DNA from 2 places in the Blautia hydrogenotrophica DSM 10507 genome. Region 1 is predicted to be linked to the other one. Evidence: predicted binding sites of a transcription regulator. Region 1 holds the regulator's gene; the other holds the start of a gene.
What was found. Region 1 encodes Rex, which represses fermentation and respiration genes when NADH is low (regulators of the CRP and FNR family bind a similar motif). Its sites were predicted from a motif close to ATTGTTAANTANTTAACAAT; they were not measured.
Positions count from the first base shown of each region.

Region 2: a site for Rex is predicted at 2,524-2,543, ahead of adhE (bifunctional acetaldehyde-CoA/alcohol dehydrogenase). Genes of this name have one in related genera too.

Region 1 covers NZ_CP136423.1:1,670,175-1,682,933, forward strand. The annotation lists gene BLHYD_RS07760 ([FeFe] hydrogenase, group A) at 1-18, shown strand, start outside; gene BLHYD_RS07765 (DUF6077 domain-containing protein) at 162-1,196, shown strand; gene BLHYD_RS07770 (hypothetical protein) at 1,245-2,015, shown strand; gene spoIVA (stage IV sporulation protein A) at 2,088-3,557, shown strand; gene BLHYD_RS07780 (CpsB/CapC family capsule biosynthesis tyrosine phosphatase) at 3,650-4,360, shown strand; gene BLHYD_RS07785 (YcxB family protein) at 4,452-4,997, shown strand; gene BLHYD_RS07790 (S8 family peptidase) at 5,310-6,146, shown strand; gene BLHYD_RS07795 (NADP-dependent isocitrate dehydrogenase) at 6,258-7,472, shown strand; gene BLHYD_RS07800 (ABC-F family ATP-binding cassette domain-containing protein) at 7,601-9,511, opposite strand; gene BLHYD_RS07805 (redox-sensing transcriptional repressor Rex) at 9,876-10,523, shown strand; gene BLHYD_RS07810 (NAD(P)H-hydrate dehydratase) at 10,655-12,217, shown strand; gene alr (alanine racemase) at 12,156-12,759, shown strand, end outside.
Region 2 covers NZ_CP136423.1:347,559-354,026, reverse strand. The annotation lists gene BLHYD_RS01715 (single-stranded DNA-binding protein) at 1-113, opposite strand, end outside; gene typA (translational GTPase TypA) at 403-2,235, shown strand; gene adhE (bifunctional acetaldehyde-CoA/alcohol dehydrogenase) at 2,560-5,166, shown strand; gene buk (butyrate kinase) at 5,323-6,438, opposite strand; gene BLHYD_RS01695 (pyridoxal phosphate-dependent aminotransferase) at 6,463-6,468, opposite strand, start outside.

The DNA of each region.
Region 1 (12,759 bases):
CACAACGATAGTTATTGATAGTAGTTGGAAAAGTAAAAAAGCGGGGCAATGAAAAATTGCCCCGCCTTTTTGGTGTGGTGGGAGGCAGTAAATTCTGTCTTGTCTCGGAATGGGGTTTTATGGTAAAATCGTGCAGAAGTAAGAAGTGAGGAAAGAAGAATATGGCGAGTTGTCTGCAGACGCTGCTTTGGGGAGGAATCGTCCCAACGGCAGCTGGGCTGATCTTTACAAAACATAGAAAAGAGAATATCTGGGCAGCAGCTTTTTTGTTTGGGTATGGCTTATTGTTTGCTGTGTCTGAGTTGCTGATTTTGACGATGACTTTCCTTAGACAGCCATTTCATCGGCTAGTGTGGATTTGGGTGGTGGTCGCAGTAGGAGCGGCTCTTTGGGGAATTGTCAGAAGTATTGTGGGAAGAAAAGTGCAGCTTTTGCTTTTTTTTAAGTCTGCGAAGATCTCCACAATCTATTTTTGGATAGCGTTGCTGGTCATCGCGTTTCAAATTGCCGTGTCCGTATTTGGAGCACATATGGATGCAGACGATGCATTCTATGTGGGGACTGCGACGACGACGCTGCAAGAGGATTCTCTGTATCAGATCAATCCTTATACGGGAGGGGAATATCAGGGAATACCCACTCGCTATATATTGTCGCCGTTTCCCATTTATCTATCTGTAATGAGTGAATTGACAGGGATACATCCTGCTGTCATGGCCCACAGAATTTTTCCGATTATTTTTTATGTATTGGCCTATACAGCTTATTATCTGCTGGGTAAAACGTTATTTCAAAAGAATACGAGGGCCCAGGGGCAGTTTTTGCTATTCTGTGCATTAATTCAGATGAGTTTTTACTATAGCGTGTACACTTCGTCTACCTTTTTTTTAGTACGGATTTGGCAAGGAAAAGCATTTTTGGCGTCAGTGTTATTGCCGGTGATCTTTTATCTTTGTTTGGAGCTTTTTCGAGAGGCGACACGGGAGATTTCCTGGTGGGTTTTAGGATTTTTTTGTATGGCGGCATGCCTGGCCTCAAGTATGGGAATTATGCTAGTGCCGGTCATGGTGGGGATTTTTGCGTTTTTATACGGAGTTTTGGAGTGGAAATGGATGAGAGTCGGCAAGGCTTTCTTGTGTATTCTGCCGTGCCTGCTCTTAGGGATGGTTTACATTTTACTAGTCCTAAAAGGTTGAGAGTCGACAGAAAAAGAAGGAGTATGGTTGCAATGAGGGGGCGAGAAGATGGAGGAAATGTTGCGGATATCGGCGGAAACTTGGCAGTCTTATTGGGGTGAGGGTTACGGAAGTATTCTGACCGCTGTCAGTTTTCTATATCTTTTACTTTTTCCGGGAGAGAGAAAGAATCGAAAAGCCTTGGCGGGATATACAGTGGTATTCTTGTTTTTGTACTTTTTTCCGTATACTGCAAAAGTCATCAGTGCTTGTATCGGAGAAATGGTGTACTGGAGAGTACTCTGGCTGTTGCCAGCGATGTTTTTGATTGCGGCGGCGTGTACTTCATTCGTGCAGAAGTTTCAGGGAGGGTTTGCGAATGGTTTTATAGTGGCATTGCTGGCAGTGGCGATTGTATTTTGCGGGAGAAATGTATATTTTCATGGGGCTTATGAGCTGTCAGCCAACGCTGAGGAAGTACCGGAGCAAGTGGAGAGAATTTGCGATCTTCTGCGTCAGGATCAGCCTGATGGGGAGATACGAATGGCGACTACAGAGTCTATCGCCACTTATGTGAGGGTATATGACGCGGGAATCCGAATGCCCTATGGCAGGGGAGGAAAGGGTGCCGGAGGATGGTACAAGAGGACACTTTATGAAAACATAATGGCTCCAGATGTAAATGTAAAAATGGTCATCTACTGTGGAAAAAAGGGAGGCTGGAAATACTTGGTACCTGAGCTGAGAGATTCGTCAAAGGTGCAGATATTTTTGAACTATGGCTATGAATGTCTTGGCAATGTGGATGACTACTATATTTTCCGGGACCCGTCGATTTAGGAATAATGGGATTCCCCTTTGCATAAACTATAGCAATACATCGTATTGCAGGATGTGCAAGGGGGATTTATTATGGACAATTTTCAAGTGTACAAAGATATACAAGCCCGCACAAAAGGCGAGATTTACATAGGGGTTGTCGGCCCTGTCCGTACTGGAAAATCTACTTTTATCCGGCGCTTTATGGAACAGATGGCATTGCCAGTACTAGAGGAAGAACAGAGAAAAGAAGTGCAGGACCAGTTGCCTTTGAGCGGTTCAGGAAAGCTGATTACCACTGTGGAGCCTAAATTCATACCGAAAGATGCGGTGAGTGTTACCTTAAGTCAGGATACTCAGGTGAAAGTTAGACTCATTGATTGTGTCGGTTTTTTGGTTCAGGATGCAGCGGGAAATATGGAAGAGGGCAAAGAACGCATGGTGAAGACACCTTGGGCTGCCAAAGAAATTCCATTCCATGAAGCTGCGGAGACTGGGACTCAAAAGGTGATTCAAGAACATTCCACGATTGGTCTCGTGGTCACAAAGGATGGGTCATTTGGGGAGATCCCCAGGGAGAATTATATCCCGGCAGAGGAGAGGACGATCCAGGAGCTGAAAAAACAGGGCAAGCCGTTTTTGGTTTTGGTGAATTCCCAGAAACCATACCAGGAAGATACTTTAAAGCTGGCCCGGCAGATCGAAGAAAAATATCAGGTTTGTACGGTGACAGCCAACTGTGAACAACTGCGCAGGGAAGATGTGGTGCGGATTTTAGAAAAGGTACTCTATGAATTTCCAGTTTGTCAAATTCAATTTTTTATACCGAAGTGGGTGGAGATGCTTCCATCGGACCAGGAATTAAAAAATCAGTTGTTGAACCAGATTCGCAGTCTGATGGAGAAAATGCATAAAATTCGGGATATTTCACAGGAGACCGTTCAGCTAGAAGGTCCATACGTACAGGAGACTCTGTTGGAAAAGGTGGACTTGGCCACAGGAGTTGTCAAGGTACGTGTACAGATCAAGGAAGAATTTTATTATCAGATGTTAAGCCAGATGACAGGGATTCCTATGGAAAGCGAGTATGAATTGGTACACACGATGAAAGAATTCGCGAAAATGAAAGAAGAGTACAGTCAGGTGCAGTCGGCAATGGAAGCAGTCAGAGGCTGTGGCTATGGTGTTGTGATTCCGAAGTTAGAAGAGATTCAGATGGAGGAACCGTCTGTGATTAAACAAGGAAATAAATATGGGGTGAAGATGAAGTCGAAAAGTCCCTCTATTCACATGATAAAAGCAAATATCGAGACGGAGATCGCGCCGATTGTGGGAACGGAGGAACAGGCGAAGGACTTGATTTCTTATATTCAGGAGAGTGAGTCGCGGGGAGAGAGTATTTGGGAGACAAATATTTTTGGAAAATCCATTGAGCAGTTGGTGGAGGATGGAATCCGCACGAAAATCGCAGCGATCAGTGAAGAGAGCCAGGTGAAGCTTCAAGATACTATGCAGAAAATTGTCAATGACAGCAAAGGCGGACTGGTATGCATTATTATTTAATGTGAGAATTCTGTGGAAAGCCTTGAAATCCTCAAAGAACTAGGCTATGATTACTTTGGCTGTATGATTAAAACTGGTTAGGAAGGATAAAAATGCGAGGACTGTTTGATATACATTGCCATCTTGTGCCTTATGTAGATGATGGGGCTAGAGATATGGATGAGGCAATAAAAATGTTGAAAATGGAATACAGACAGGGGGTCCGCTATATTATTGTGACCCCCCATTTTCGTCGAGACATGTTTGAGACTTCTATGGAGCAGATTCTCAAACAGTTTTTGCGGCTGAGGGAAATCGGAAAAAAGATAGGCATTCAGCTGTTTCTTGGCTGTGAATACCATGTGGACGACGGAATGGTGAGAATGTTGCGCGCGAAAGAAAGGCCCTGTATGGCTAGCTCCAGGTATGTTCTTGCGGAGTATCGCTATGATGTGAGCACGGAATATGTCAAGGAGAGCTTGGATGATTTGTTGAGAAACGGGTACCTTCCGATTATCGCCCATATAGAGAGATATACGGATGTCTGTGCAGACTGGGATTTTTTGGAAGAAATTGTGGATATGGGGGCTTTTATACAGGTAAACGCAGGCAGCATTATCGGAGATGGTGGAAGAAATGTCAAACGCTTTTGTAAGAAACTGATGAAAGAGGATTTGCTGCATTTTGTAGGCACGGATGCCCATAGAATTGACATACGCAGACCCATTATCAAACCTTGTGTGGACTATGTCATAAAGAAGATGGGGGAGGACTATGCCAGAGAAATTTTTGTAGAAAATCCAAGGAGGATTGTACTTCGGTGAGAAAAGTATCTATTTTGGAAATAGTTGAGAAATTTTGCTCAAAGTGATATGATGGTAATATCACCATCAAGGGGAAACGGAGGAACAAAAGATGACAGCGTTATATAAGGTGCGGACGGTCTATCAAAAGAAAGATGTCCTGAGGATGCAAAAGCTGGCAAATGAAAAGACAAGGAGAATGTTTTTTATCGCCGCAGTGGTGGCTTTGGTGGCGTCTTTGGTTTTGTTGTACTGGTCAAGTACTAGCGAAGGGCAGAATGTGGCTTTCTTTGGAATTTCAGCGAAATCCATCAGCATAGTTTTGGCGGTGGCTGTTGTGGCGTCGATGGTGTTGATTGTGCTACAGCCTTACCATCATACCAGAAAGATTTTGAAAGACAAAAAAGACCAGATGATCAAAGCGAATTTTTATTTTTACAAAAAAGGATTCCAATATGGATGGGGAGACAATTACCGTTCGATCTCTTATAAACAGGTGAGAGACTACCGTGAGATGGAGGATGGATATTTTTTTCAGGCTGAAGATGTGGTCTATTGGGTAAAAAAAGAGGATTTTGAAAGAGGGGACAGCATGGAATTTTCGAAATTTATGGATTCTGTGATAAAGCAGCCCTCTCAGGAAAAAAAGAATAAATGATTTTTAGTCGGAAGCGATGTCAGGAAAGTCTCTGTGCGCTTCCGATTTTTAATGTGATAGGAAAGACCTTGTCACGCTAATGCGTGAAAGTCATTTCCTATCACATTAACGCTCCGCTGTGGATGCGCACGCCGCAATGAGGGATTTTACCGCTTTGCGGTTGCGCGCAAAGTGGGACTGTACCTCTTAAGATTGAGGGGATAAGGGAGTGCGATGCACGGAGCAATCCGCAGCTTATACTTATTTGAAAACGAAACATGGGACGTGATTTTTCATATAGTAAAGAGAGACGGAAATTGAGGATGTGGCAATATGGAAAATCTGAGTTATACAGGCAAAGGTGTCTGTGTAGCTGTGCTGGATACGGGAATTTATCCTCATATGGATTTGAGTAGGCGTATTGTCGCCTTTTATGACTATATTAACCAGAGGGAATTTCCCTATGATGACAATGGTCACGGAACGCATGTCTGTGGCATTTTGGCGGGGAGTGGAGAGGCATCTGGTGGGAAATACAGAGGAGTTGCGCCGGGCTGTCTTTTGATTGGAATGAAAGTTCTAGACCGGAATGGCAATGGAAGAAAAGAGGATGTATTAAAAGCGCTGGACTGGGTGATTCGCAATAAGGAAGAATATGGGATTCGCATTGTGAATATCTCTGTGGGAACCACCTACGATCATACCTCCCAGAATGATGTGCTGATACAAGGGGTGGAGAGAGCCTGGGACAGTGGACTGATTGTGGTGGCTGCTGCGGGAAACAGAGGTCCAAATCCAGGCAGTGTGACATCTCCGGGCAGCAGCCGGAAAATTATAACGGTGGGTTCTAGTGATCTGCTTCTGGGAAAAAGCGGAATTTCAGGGCGTGGACCGACTTTTGAATGTGTCTGCAAGCCGGATTTAGTGGCTCCTGGGAGTCATATCGTCGCTTGTACACCTGGCTCCAAAAATGGTTATGGAATAAAGAGTGGGACTTCGATGTCCACGCCTTTGATCTCGGGAGCAATCGCGCTGCTTCTGGAAAAGCATCCGGATTTGACGAATGTGCAGGTGAAAAAAATACTGTTGGAGAGTGTAGATGATATGGGACTGTCTCACAATCAGCAGGGCAGAGGGGTATTCAACTTGAAAAAGTTTTTGGAACGCTGAGGAAAAAATTGACGAATGTCCGATTCTCGGATACAATAAGAGTCAGTGAAAAATCTGGTGAGGTTTTGACGGTCTTGCCGGCTGGATAAAATAAAGGAGGATACGCGGAAGATGGATAAAATTAAGATGCAGACTCCGTTGGTGGAGATGGATGGAGATGAGATGACTCGGATTCTTTGGCAGAAGATCAAAGAAGAGTTGCTTTTTCCTTTTGTGGAGCTGAATACAGAATACTATGATTTGGGTTTAAAAAAGCGGGATGAGACCGACGATCAGATCACTGTACAGGCAGCAGAAGCTACAAAGAAATATGGAGTAGCTGTAAAATGCGCGACGATCACGCCAAATCACGCCAGGATGGATGAGTATCAGCTTAAGAAAATGTGGAAAAGCCCTAACGGCACGATTCGGGCGATTTTGGATGGGACCGTGTTTCGGACTCCAATTGTAGTAAAAGGGATTGAACCTTGTGTAAAGAATTGGGAGAAGCCGATTACAATCGCACGTCATGCGTATGGAGATATCTATAAAAATACAGAGCTTTCTATTGAAAAACCGGGAAAAGCAGAGCTTGTGTTTACCGGGGAGGACGGTTCTGAGAAAAGAATGCTGATTCAGGAATTTAAAAACTCCGGAGTACTGATGGGAATGCACAATCTGGATGCCTCCGTGGAGAGTTTTGCCAGAAGTTGCTTTTCTTATGCGTTGGATACGAAGCAAGACTTGTGGTTCGGCTGTAAGGATACGATCTCAAAGACTTACGATGCACGTTTTAAGAATATTTTTGAGGAGATTTATGAGAAAGAATTCAAGGAAAAATTCCGGGCACAAGGGCTTACTTATTTCTACAGTCTGATCGATGATATTGTGGCCCGCGTGATGAAGGCGAAAGGTGGATTTATCTGGGCCTGCAAAAATTATGACGGGGACGTGATGAGCGATATGGTCTCTTCAGCTTTTGGTTCTCTGGCGATGATGACTTCTGTGCTGGTTTCACCTCATGGATATTACGAGTATGAGGCTGCTCACGGGACAGTTCAGCGCCATTATTACAGACATCTGAAAGGGGAAGAGACTTCCACAAACTCTGTGGCGACAATTTTTGCCTGGACAGGGGCTCTGAGAAAGCGAGGCGAGCTGGATGGAAATCATGTTTTATCCGACTTTGCCGGCAAACTGGAACAGGCGACCATCGCCACCATCGAGTCAGGACGGATGACTAAGGATTTGGCGCTGATTACCACTCTGGAAAATCCGGTGGTGCTGAACAGTGAGGCATTTATCCAGGCGGTGAGGGGAGAACTGGAAAAACTGCTGGCGGAATAAAAAGAAATTTTGATATGGAAAAGGCCATCTGTCAACTTCATTCATAGACAGATGGCCTTTTGAGGTCTCATTGTGACAGGAAAGAATTTGCTGCGCCTGAAAGCGAAAGTAGTCTTACCATTTTCTCTTTACTGGGCAAGTTCTTCCCAGCGTTCGTATAAAATCTCCAACTCCTGGGCTATTTTTTCTTTTTCTCTGCTCAGCTTCAGACATTCGGCTACGTTGGTACAGACTTCCGGCAGCGCCAAAGTCTCATCAATCTCCTGATCCCTGGTTTCCAGTTCTTCAATTCTTTGCTCCGTTTTTTTCAGCTCGTTTTCCAATTTTCTCTGTCTGGCCTGCTCTTCTTTTTTCTGCTGCCAGCTGAGCTTGGTCTGAGAGATTTCTTTTGTGGCTGTCTGCTGGGTGAAGGCGGGAGCGTATTTTTGTGTCAGTTCTTCTTGCTTTTCCAGATAGTAATCATAGTTTCCTATGTAATTGACAAGGCTTTGATTGGTTAAATCTAAAATGCGGGTGGCCGTCTGATTGATAAAATACCGGTCATGAGACACACAAAAAACGGTACCTGTATAACTATTCAAAGCTTCCTCTAAAATTTCTTTGGAGGCGATGTCCAGATGGTTTGTCGGCTCATCCAAAATCAAAAAGTTGGCCTCGGACAGCATTAATTTTGCCAGGGATACTCGTCCTTTTTCCCCACCTGACAAAGAGGAGATAGGTTTGAAGACGTCATCTCCAGTAAACAAAAACGCGGCTAGCATGTTGCGAATCTGCGTCTCAGTCAGAGTCGGATAGGTGTCAGAAATTTCTTGAAATATGGATTTTTCCGAGTGCAGTACATGGTGCTCCTGGTCATAATATCCAATTTGTACTTTTGAGCCCAGGTTGATTTTTCCAGCGTCGGCGCTTACTAGTCCATTGATAATTTTTAGTATCGTGGTCTTTCCGGTGCCATTGCTGCCGATGAGAGCGACTCTTTCTCCTCGCTTGATCTCAAAAGAGAGTTCTGAGAAAAGTTTTTGTCCGGGAAAGGATTTGGTCAAACCTTCCACGGCCAACACATCATTCCCGCTGATCGTCCGAGGTTCCAGTTGGATACGCATTCGCTCTTGTTCCATGACAGGCTTGTCTAAGACCTGAATTTTATCCAGCATTTTTTCGCGACTCTCAGCGCGGCGGATGGATTTCTCACGGTTAAAGGAACGCAGCTTGGCGATGACTGCTTTCTGGTGACGAATTTCCTGCTGTTGATTTAGGTATGCCTTGTACTGGGCGTCTCGAATCTGGGCCTTTTTTTCACTGTAGTCCGAATAGTTTCCCATGTAAGTGCGTATCTGAGCGTTTTCGATCTCTACGACTTTCGTGACAACTCTATCTAGAAAATAGCGGTCATGGGAGACAATGAGCACTGCTCCGGGATAGTTCAAAAGATACGTCTCTAACCACCTTATAGAGTCCATATCCAGGTGGTTGGTGGGCTCATCCAACAGGAGAATATCAGGTTGGCTCAGAAGCAGTTTACCGAGAGCTACCCGGGTTTTTTGCCCACCTGAGAGTGTGGTAACCTGTTTTTGAAAGTCGGCTTCTTCAAATCCCAATCCCTTTAAGACACCTGTAATCTCACTGCGGTAGGCATAGCCGTTTTCCAGTTCAAAACTGTGGGTGAGACGGGTATAGGTGTCCATCATGCTTTCTAATTCGCTGCCTGTGGCATGTTTCATGTGTCGTTCTAACTGGCGTATCTGGTCTTCTAAGTCCAAAATATATTGCTTGGTGGTCAGAAGCTCATCATAGACAGTAAGATCTGTAGCGACCTCCTGGTACTGTGCTAGATACCCTAGAGTTTTGTCTTTGGCAAGGATGACTTCCCCGGAATCTGTCGGCAGTTCTCTTATGATGAGGCGCAAAAGAGTAGTTTTTCCAGCGCCATTGTTTCCGATCAGGGCGGCTTTCTCCCGCTCTTCTATATGAAAAGAGGCATTTTCGAGAATGAGATTCTCACCGAAAGCTTTATGAATGTTTTGACATGCTAAAATCATAGTAAACCTCCAATTTTTACGTAACATACAGTATCATTATAGCGAAAAAAACAGAAAACACAATATACTTAGGAGAACATCTGAGGTGTGCGGCTTAAAATATTGTAACTATTCAGCCATAACAGCTCAGATTAGCTGCTGTGCAGCTTATATCGCCGCATATGCGGCGAAATCCTCGCTTATGGCTAAGCGCCATATGCCTGATAAGGGCAAATCTCCTCTGCAAGCAAGCTTGCTCCGGATTTTTGTTCTTATCAGTCGCATGGCTGAATAGTTACAAAATATTTAACGAAATTGCGGGATAGGATTGACAATATTTTGTCAGCTATATATAATTGTTCTATATCGTAAGGAGGGATGACTGGTGGAAGAAAAAGAAATTTCCAAAGCAGTGATCAAACGATTGCCAAGATATTACCGATATTTAGGTGAGTTGATTGAAGAGGGTGTGGAGCGTATATCTTCCAATGACCTGAGTAAAAAGATGAAGGTGACGGCTTCTCAGATCCGGCAGGATCTAAATAATTTTGGCGGGTTTGGACAGCAGGGGTATGGATATAACGTGAAATATTTGTACACCGAGATTGGAAAAATCTTAGGTTTGGACATACTGCATCCGATGATTATCTTAGGTGCCGGTAACTTGGGACAGGCTCTTGCGAACTATGTAGACTTTGAAAAGCGGGGATTTGAACTGGTCGGGATTTTTGATATTAATCCGGTGCTGGAAGGTATGGGAGTTCGTGGAATTGAGATCAAGATGATCAGTGACTTGCCCTTTTTCTTAAAAGAAAAAAAAGTGGAGATTGCAGTTTTAACACTTCCTAAGAATCGGGCAGCAGATATGGCGGAAATATTAGTGAAAAATGGGATCAAAGCGATATGGAATTTTGCTCATATTGATTTGGATGTGCCGGAAGATGTCATTGTGGAGAATGTACATCTGTCAGAGAGCCTGATGACGCTTTCTTATAATTTGAGCAAATATACGAGAGACCACAAAGAGAAATAAGAATAAGCTGCTGTATGGTGTCACAAATGTGAGAGAGGCCTGCAGCAGCTTTTCCTGTGAGGGGAATTTTATGAAAAGTTGCTGCGGGTATATTACAGTAGATGACCTGCGGTGAAAAGGAGGCAGGACGGATGAAGACAGTTGTAAGTAGTGTTCAGGCAAAAGAATTGGATCAATATGCGATAGAAGAGATGAAGATGCCATCGTTGATATTGATGGAGAGAGCTGCTCTTGCGGTGGTTGATGCGTTGGAGAAAAAAGCCGAGACTTTGAAGTGTGTTTTGGTAGTCTGTGGAACTGGCAACAATGGCGCAGATGGTGTGGCTGTGGGGCGAATTCTTCATCTGAAAGGCTACGACGTAAACGTGTGCTGTCTAGGAGAAGAACAGCGATATTCCCCAGAATTAAGGCAGCAATTGGAGATTGCGAAAAAATATTGTGTTTCTTTGGTTAATAACCCATCCTGGAATGAATATACTACTATTGTGGATGCAATTTTTGGGGTGGGCCTGTCTAGGAATGTGACTGGATTTTATCTAGAAGCGATAAAACAGATCAATCAGACTTTTGCACGTAAGGTTGCGGTGGATGTCCCCTCTGGGCTGTGTTCAGACAGTGGCCGCATTCTGGGCCACGCGGTGAGGGCTGATGAGACGGTGACTTTTGCGTTTCTCAAAAAAGGGCTCTGTCTCTATCCGGGATGTGAATGGGCTGGTGAGACGTGTGTGGCCGACATCGGCATCTATGAGAGAAAAAATGAGACTCCCGAGGCGTACACGCACGCGGTGGAATGGCAGGATGTGAGGTGTCTGCTGCCGAAAAGAGCAGAGAACGGAAACAAGGGAAGCTTTGGAAAAGTACTGTTTCTGGCAGGTTCTAGGCAGATGGCGGGAGCGGCCTATCTATGTGCAAGCGCTTGTCTGCGCAGCGGGGCAGGAATGGTAAAGATTCATACTGCACAGGAGAACAGGGAGATTTTGCAGACTTTGTTACCGGAGGCACTGTTGTCTACTTATGCTGAGGGACAGGCAGATTTTCAGATGCTTAAAGAGGATTTGGAGTGGTGCGATGTGGTAGCGGCCGGTCCAGGACTTGGTCAAGGCCCTCAAGAGTGTAGTCTGTTGCAATTTTTACTGGAAAATTGTGCGAAACCTTTGGTGCTGGACGCAGATGCTCTGAATCTTTTTGGTAAAAATCCCCACTGGGCGAAGAAGCTGCCGAAGACTTGTGTGTTCACGCCGCATCTGATGGAGATGTCGAGAATGACGGGTAAAACGTTGGAAGAGATTCAAAGAGAACCGTTTCACTCAGCCGATGAATTTGCGAAAAGGCATCAGGTAATCTGCGTGCTCAAAGATGCGCGGACGGTGATAGCTGTTCCGGACGGGAGATCGTGGGTGAATTTAAGCGGAAACTCAGGGATGGCCACGGCAGGAAGCGGAGACGTGTTGACAGGTATTACAGCTGCTTTGTTAGCGGTGGGAGAGGACCCAGCGCATATGGCAGCACTGGCAGTGTACCTGCATGGATGCGCAGGAGATGTGGCTTGTGGCAGAAAAGGAGACAGAAGCATGACGGCACAGGATATCATTGGAGCCTTGCCTGAAGTTTTCAAACGAGGAGTTGATAAAAATGGAGAAAAACAGTCGAACAAAGGTATCTATATCGCTGGACGCGATTGCGCAAAATTTTGAGGAAATGCACCGGAAGCTTCCTAAGGAGACTAAGATGATGGCCGTGATTAAGGCTGATGGGTACGGGCATGGAGCACTCGCTATTGCGAAAACTGTGGAGAGCTATGAGTATGTCTGGGGCTTCGCCACCGCTACCGCACAGGAGGCGGGGCAGCTGCGGGAAGCGGGAATACATAAACCAATCTTGGTATTGGGGTACACATTTCAGGAAGATGATGCTTTGCTGGTAAGAGAAGAGATTCGTCCGACTGTCTTTCAGTACAGCACGGCTAAGAGACTGTCTCAAGAAGCGGCACGCCAAGGAAAGACCGTACATATTCATCTGGCGTTGGATACAGGGATGGCTAGAATTGGCTTTCCAGTTCAAAAAGAGAGCGTCAGAGAAATCCAAAAAATCCAGAAATTGGATTTTTTGGAGATTGAAGGACTGTTTACCCATTTTGCGAAGGCGGACGAGGCAGATTTGACGTATACGGCAGAGCAGCTTAGACAGTATGAACAGTTTTGCCAATGGCTTTCGCAGGAAGGGGTGACTGTGCCGA
Region 2 (6,468 bases), 1.3 Mb from region 1:
AGCAGTTCCAATGTGTAGAACCCCTCTCCAAATACCTGGTGACTAAACGTAAATTCCGTTGAAATTTTTCCCATAATGGATACTTGATTGTTTTCAATAATCTTATCTGCCATGATTGATAGTTCCCCTTCCTCTTAATAGTACCATAGGTCATCTCTGACGGCATCGGCGATACCGTCCCCGTTTTTACGGTTTTCTATATATGTGTATTAACGGGATTGCATTTTTAGAACCAAAAATAATTTTTTTTTGAAGGACCTTGTAATCTTTAAAAAATATGGTACACTTTAGGGGTTGACTCCATTCAATAAGTAGAAAAATATTATGTACAGGTTCACTTTACATGCCTGTACCCTAACAATAGCAAGCAATTATCTGTTGTTAAAGAAAGGATATTAAATTATGAAAATCAAACGCGAAGACGTGAGAAACGTGGCGATTATTGCTCACGTTGACCATGGCAAAACTACCCTGGTAGACGAACTGTTAAAACAAAGCGGTGTGTTTCGGGAAAACCAGGAAGTCAAGGAACGTGTCATGGACTCCAATGATCTGGAAAGAGAACGTGGAATTACTATTCTCTCCAAAAACACTGCCGTCTATTATAAAAATACAAAAATCAATATTATAGATACACCTGGACATGCTGATTTCGGCGGCGAGGTTGAACGTGTCCTTAAAATGGTTGACGGCGTAATCCTTCTGGTGGATGCTTTTGAAGGTGCCATGCCACAAACAAAATTCGTGTTAAAAAAGGCCCTAGAGCTAGATCTACACGTGATTGTCTGTATCAACAAAATCGACCGGCCTGAGGCACGCCCCAACGAAGTCATCGACGAAGTTCTAGAACTGCTCATGGACTTGGAAGCTTCCGATGAACAACTGGACTGTCCTTTCCTTTATGCCTCAGCAAAAGCAGGACACGCCGTATTGGATTTAAATGACGCCCCTAAAAACATGGTTCCTCTCTTTGAGACCATCCTAAACTACATTCCTGCCCCAGAAGGAGACCCCGATGAGCCAACTCAGGTTCTGATCAGCACCATCGACTACAACGAGTATGTAGGCCGTATCGGCGTCGGAAAAGTAGAGCAAGGAACTATCCACGTCAACCAGGATGTCATTATTGTAAATGAACACAACCCTGATAAAAAAGCCCGGGTAAAAATCAGCAACCTCTACGAATTTGACGGTTTAAACAAAGTGGAAGTAAAAGAAGCCCAGATCGGTTCCATCGTCGCAATCTCCGGAATCGCAGATCTTCACATTGGAGATACCATCTGCGACCCAGAACATCCATCTCCGATTCCTTTCCAGAAGATCTCTGAGCCGACCATCTCCATGAATTTCATGGTCAACGATAGTCCTCTGGCGGGACTGGAAGGAAAATATGTTACCTCCCGTCATCTCCGCGACCGCTTGATGAGAGAGCTGAACACCGATGTCAGTCTTCGTGTGGAAGAGACTGACACCACAGAGTGTTTTAAAGTTTCCGGACGGGGCGAGCTCCACCTCTCCGTCCTGATCGAGAATATGCGCCGCGAGGGTTACGAGTTTGCAGTCAGCAAAGCAGAAGTTCTGTACCACGAGGATGAGCGCGGAAAGCGCCTGGAACCCATGGAAATCGCCTATATCGACGTTCCTGAAGAATTTTCAGGTTCCGTAATTCAAAAGCTCAGCGAGAGAAAGGGGGAGCTCCACGGAATGAGTCTGCTCAGTGACGGCTCCTCCCGCCTGGAATTCTCTATTCCGGCCCGCGGTTTAATCGGATTCCGCAATGAATTTCTGACGATCACAAAGGGAAATGGAGTCCTAAACACAATCTTCGATGGCTATGGTCCCTATAAAGGCGATCTTCAATACCGCAAACAAGGCTCTCTCATCGCATTTGAAGCCGGCGAGGCAGTTACTTACGGTCTTTTTTCAGCACAGGACAGAGGTACTCTTTTCATCGGCCCCGGTGAAAAAGTCTACTGTGGAATGGTAATCGGTCAGAACGGTAAAGCAGAGGACATTGAATTAAACGTATGCAAGACCAAACATCTTACAAATACTCGCTCATCCTCAGCCGACGAAGCTTTGAAACTGACTCCGCCTAAAATTTTGAGTCTCGAACAAGCTCTAGAATTCATAGATAACGACGAACTGCTAGAAGTAACCCCCACAAGCCTCAGAATCCGCAAACGGATTTTGGACCCTCGTGAGCGTAAACGTGCCAATATGAAAAATAAGTAATTACCTTCTCATCACTTAAAATAATTAAGTATTTTTATACTTTCAAAAGCCATCCATAATCTCATATCCTTTTTGATTGAGTATGGATGGTTTATTTTTCCTCAATATTGACATTTAATTAACGTTATCTTATTATCAATTATGTTATATTTTCTAAAATCTTATAATCAAATCCTTTAATTTTCATGTAAATAAAAACACTTTTTTTATTAATCAAACATTGTTAAATTGATATTGACTTTTTTCACAAGATATGTCTATAATAAGCCATACAATTCAGATATCCATTTAGACATTTAATTAACAATCTTGGGAGGATAAGTTATGGCAAAAAAAGAAACCACTACACCATTCATTGATTCTGTGGAAACATTAACCGCAAAAATGGAGGATATGCGGAAAGCTCAGAAAATCTTCTCTACCTACACACAAGAACAAGTAGATAAAATTTTTCTGGCGGCAGCTACTGCTGCAAATAAAGCACGAATTCCACTGGCAAAAATGGCTGTCGAGGAAAGCGGTATGGGCCTCGTGGAAGACAAAATCATCAAAAATCACTACGCTGCTGAATATGTATACAATGCTTATCGTCACACGAAGACCTGTGGTGTAATAGAGGAAGATCCTATATATGGAATCAAAAAAATCGCAGAGCCTGTAGGGTTGATTGCAGCAGTTATCCCTACTACTAATCCTACTTCTACAGCGATATTTAAGACTCTTATTGCATTGAAAACTAGAAATGCCATCATCATCAGCCCACATCCAAGAGCTAAAAAATGTACTGCTGAGGCTGCCAAAATCGTTCTTGACGCTGCTGTGGCAGCAGGTGCTCCTGAGGGTATTATCGGATGGATTGACGTACCGTCCTTGGAACTGACAAATCAGGTTATGAAAGATGCAGACCTCATTCTGGCAACTGGAGGCCCCGGCATGGTAAAAGCTGCCTACTCATCCGGCAAACCAGCTGTGGGAGTAGGCCCTGGAAATACACCTGTCATCATCGACGATACTGCGGATATTCGAATGGCTGTTAACTCTGTCATTCACTCAAAGACTTTTGACTACGGTATGATCTGTGCTTCCGAGCAGTCCGTGACCGTCCTGGAATCCGTATACGATCAGGCCAAAGCTGAATTTCTCAGAAGAGGCTGTTACTTCCTGAATCCAGAAGAGCTGGATAAGGTTCGCTCCACCATCTTAATCAATGGCGCATTGAATGCGAAAATTGTCGGACAGCCCGCCCCAGTAATCGCTTCCATGGCTGGCATCAAAGTACCAGATAATACAAAAATTCTAATAGGTGAAGTGGAATCTGTCGATATCTCCGAACCTTTTGCTCATGAGAAATTATCCCCAGTATTAGCTATGTATAAGGCTAAGACCTTCGATGAAGCGTTAGAAAAAGCAGCACAACTCGTGGCAGACGGCGGATATGGACATACATCCTCACTTTACGTAAATGTAAACGAAAAAGAGAAAATCGCAAAACACTCCGACGCTATGAAGACTTGCCGTATTCTGATTAACACTCCGTCTTCACAAGGTGGTATCGGAGATCTGTATAATTTCAAGCTGGAGCCTTCTTTGACTTTAGGTTGCGGTTCCTGGGGTGGAAACTCTGTCTCCGCAAACGTAGGAGTAAAACATCTTCTAAACATCAAGACCGTGGCAGAAAGGAGAGAGAATATGCTGTGGTTCCGCGCACCTGAGAAAGTTTATTTCAAGAAAGGCTGTACGCCGGTAGCTCTCGACGAATTAGGTACTATTATGCACAAAAAGAGAGCATTTATTGTAACAGACAGCTTCCTCTACAAAAATGGATATACCCAAAAAATTGAAGCAAAATTAGACGAAATGGGCATTGTCCACACCTGCTTCTACGATGTAGCTCCAGACCCAACTTTAGCCAGCGCAAAGGCAGGAGCAGCCGCAATGCGTGCATTTGAACCTGACTGTATCATCGCTCTGGGCGGTGGTTCCGCAATGGATGCCGGTAAAGTAATGTGGGTGCTTTACGAACATCCCGATGCAAACTTTGATGATATGGCGATGGACTTCATGGACATTCGTAAGAGAGTCTACACATTCCCGAAGATGGGTGAAAAAGCTTACTTTGTAGCAATCCCAACTTCCTCAGGAACAGGTTCCGAGGTTACACCTTTCGCGATCATTACTGACCAGGATACCGGTGTAAAATGGCCTCTAGCAGACTATCAGCTAATGCCAAATATGGCCATCGTAGACACCGACAACATGATGAGCCAGCCGAAGGGCCTGACTTGCGCTTCCGGTATTGACGTAATGACTCATGCTATTGAATCCTACGTCTCTGTCATGGCCAGCGATTACACTCAGGGCTTATCCTTAAAAGCAATCAAATTGGTATTTGACTACCTTCCAAGGGCTTACAAAGATGGTAATGACGTGGAAGCGAGAGATCACATGGCCAACGCCTCCTGCCTGGCAGGTATGGCTTTCGCCAATGCATTTTTGGGATTAAACCACTCCATGGCTCACAAACTTGGAGCTTTTCATCACCTGCCTCATGGAATCGCTAACGCTGTGATTCTCACCGAAGTTATGAAGTACAACTCTGTGGAAGTTCCTACCAGAATGGGTACTTTCCCACAGTATGAATATCCTCAGGCTCTGGCCCGCTATGCGGAAATTGGTCGTTATGTAGGTTTGACCGGAAAAGATGACCAGGAAGTCTTTAATAAATTAGTTCAGAAACTCGAAGATCTGAAAAAAGCCATTGAGATCAAGCCAAGCATTCAAGCTTATGGTATTGATGAAAAATACTTCTTTGACACTCTAGACAACATGACAGAACAGGCCTTCAATGACCAGTGTACTGCTGCAAATCCGAGATATCCTCTGATGTCTGAGATCAAAGAACTGTACACAAAATGCTACTACAATAAATAACCTTTTTGGCCGGTGAATTTCTTCACCGGCCAAGATAAAATAGACAATTCCCCTACAGAAAAAAGCCGCTGTTTTTGCAGCGGCTTTTTTCTGTACAACATGAGCAGCCTGCCAATCACAGACTGCTCATAAAGGATCATAAAATGTTTATTTAATTTATGATGGGCGCCAATGCCGATAACTCTTGTGCTGATTCCTCACACTCGGCAACTGATAGATATGGGGCTGTTCCTCGCCCCTCAACAGACGTAACCCACCGAAAGCCAAAGCCTCCATCTCATTCTCTCCCGGCAATACCTCAATAGGAGCAATGAAACCTGCATACTCTTTTACCATATCCGTAAGCATCTTGGAATTTGCTACACCGCCAGTCAGAATAATTGCATCTGTATTTCCTCTTTGAGCGACACTCAAAAGTCCAATTCCCTTGGCAATCTGATAAGCCTGAGCTCTGAATACCAGTTCTGCATGCTTATCTCCATCCTGAATCATTTTCTCAATCACACGGCAATCGCTGGTTCCCAAGTGAGCATACATACCGCCTTTGCCGCGCACTTTCTTTTTCATGTCTGCTCTCGTATAGTTGCCGGAATAACACAATTCCACCAACTGCAGACCTGGAACACTTCCTGCCCTCTCCGGCGAAAACTGTCCGTCATCGTCTCCCAGAGAATCCACAATCTTTCCTTTAGAATGCACACTGATGGAGACTCCGCCGCCCAAGTGAGCCACGATAAGGTTCAAATCTTTATAGTCCCTGCCTATAGACTTCGCATATTTCAAAGCCATCGCATGGCTATTCAGCAAATGGCAAAAACTCTGTCTGGTGATCTCCGGGATTCCTGTCACTTGCGCCACAGGAGTCAACTCTCCTCCTGTCACTGCGTCATAGATATAGGCCGGAATTCCCACAGATTCCGCACATAATTTCGCCAGCATCCCCCCTAAATTCGAGGCATGGGGAGAACTGATATCGCTTTCCAAAGCAAAAAACAGTTCATCATTCACAGTATAACCCCCCGCATGTAGCCCAGGAACTAATCCTCCTCGCCCTACAATCGCAGACAGTTCTTCCTGTTTCACTCCGTTTTTCTCTAAAAATTGCCGTATAATCTCCATTCGAAATGGAATCTGATCAGGAATTTGATCGTATTTTGCCAGTTCTGTAGTATCATGTTCTATATTTTCCTGAACAATTTTCTTCTCATCCTCATAGATCGCCAGTTTTGTGCTGGTCGAACCAGGATTAATGATTAACAGCTTATATGCCATTGTCCACCTCCGTAGGCCTGATGTCTAGAA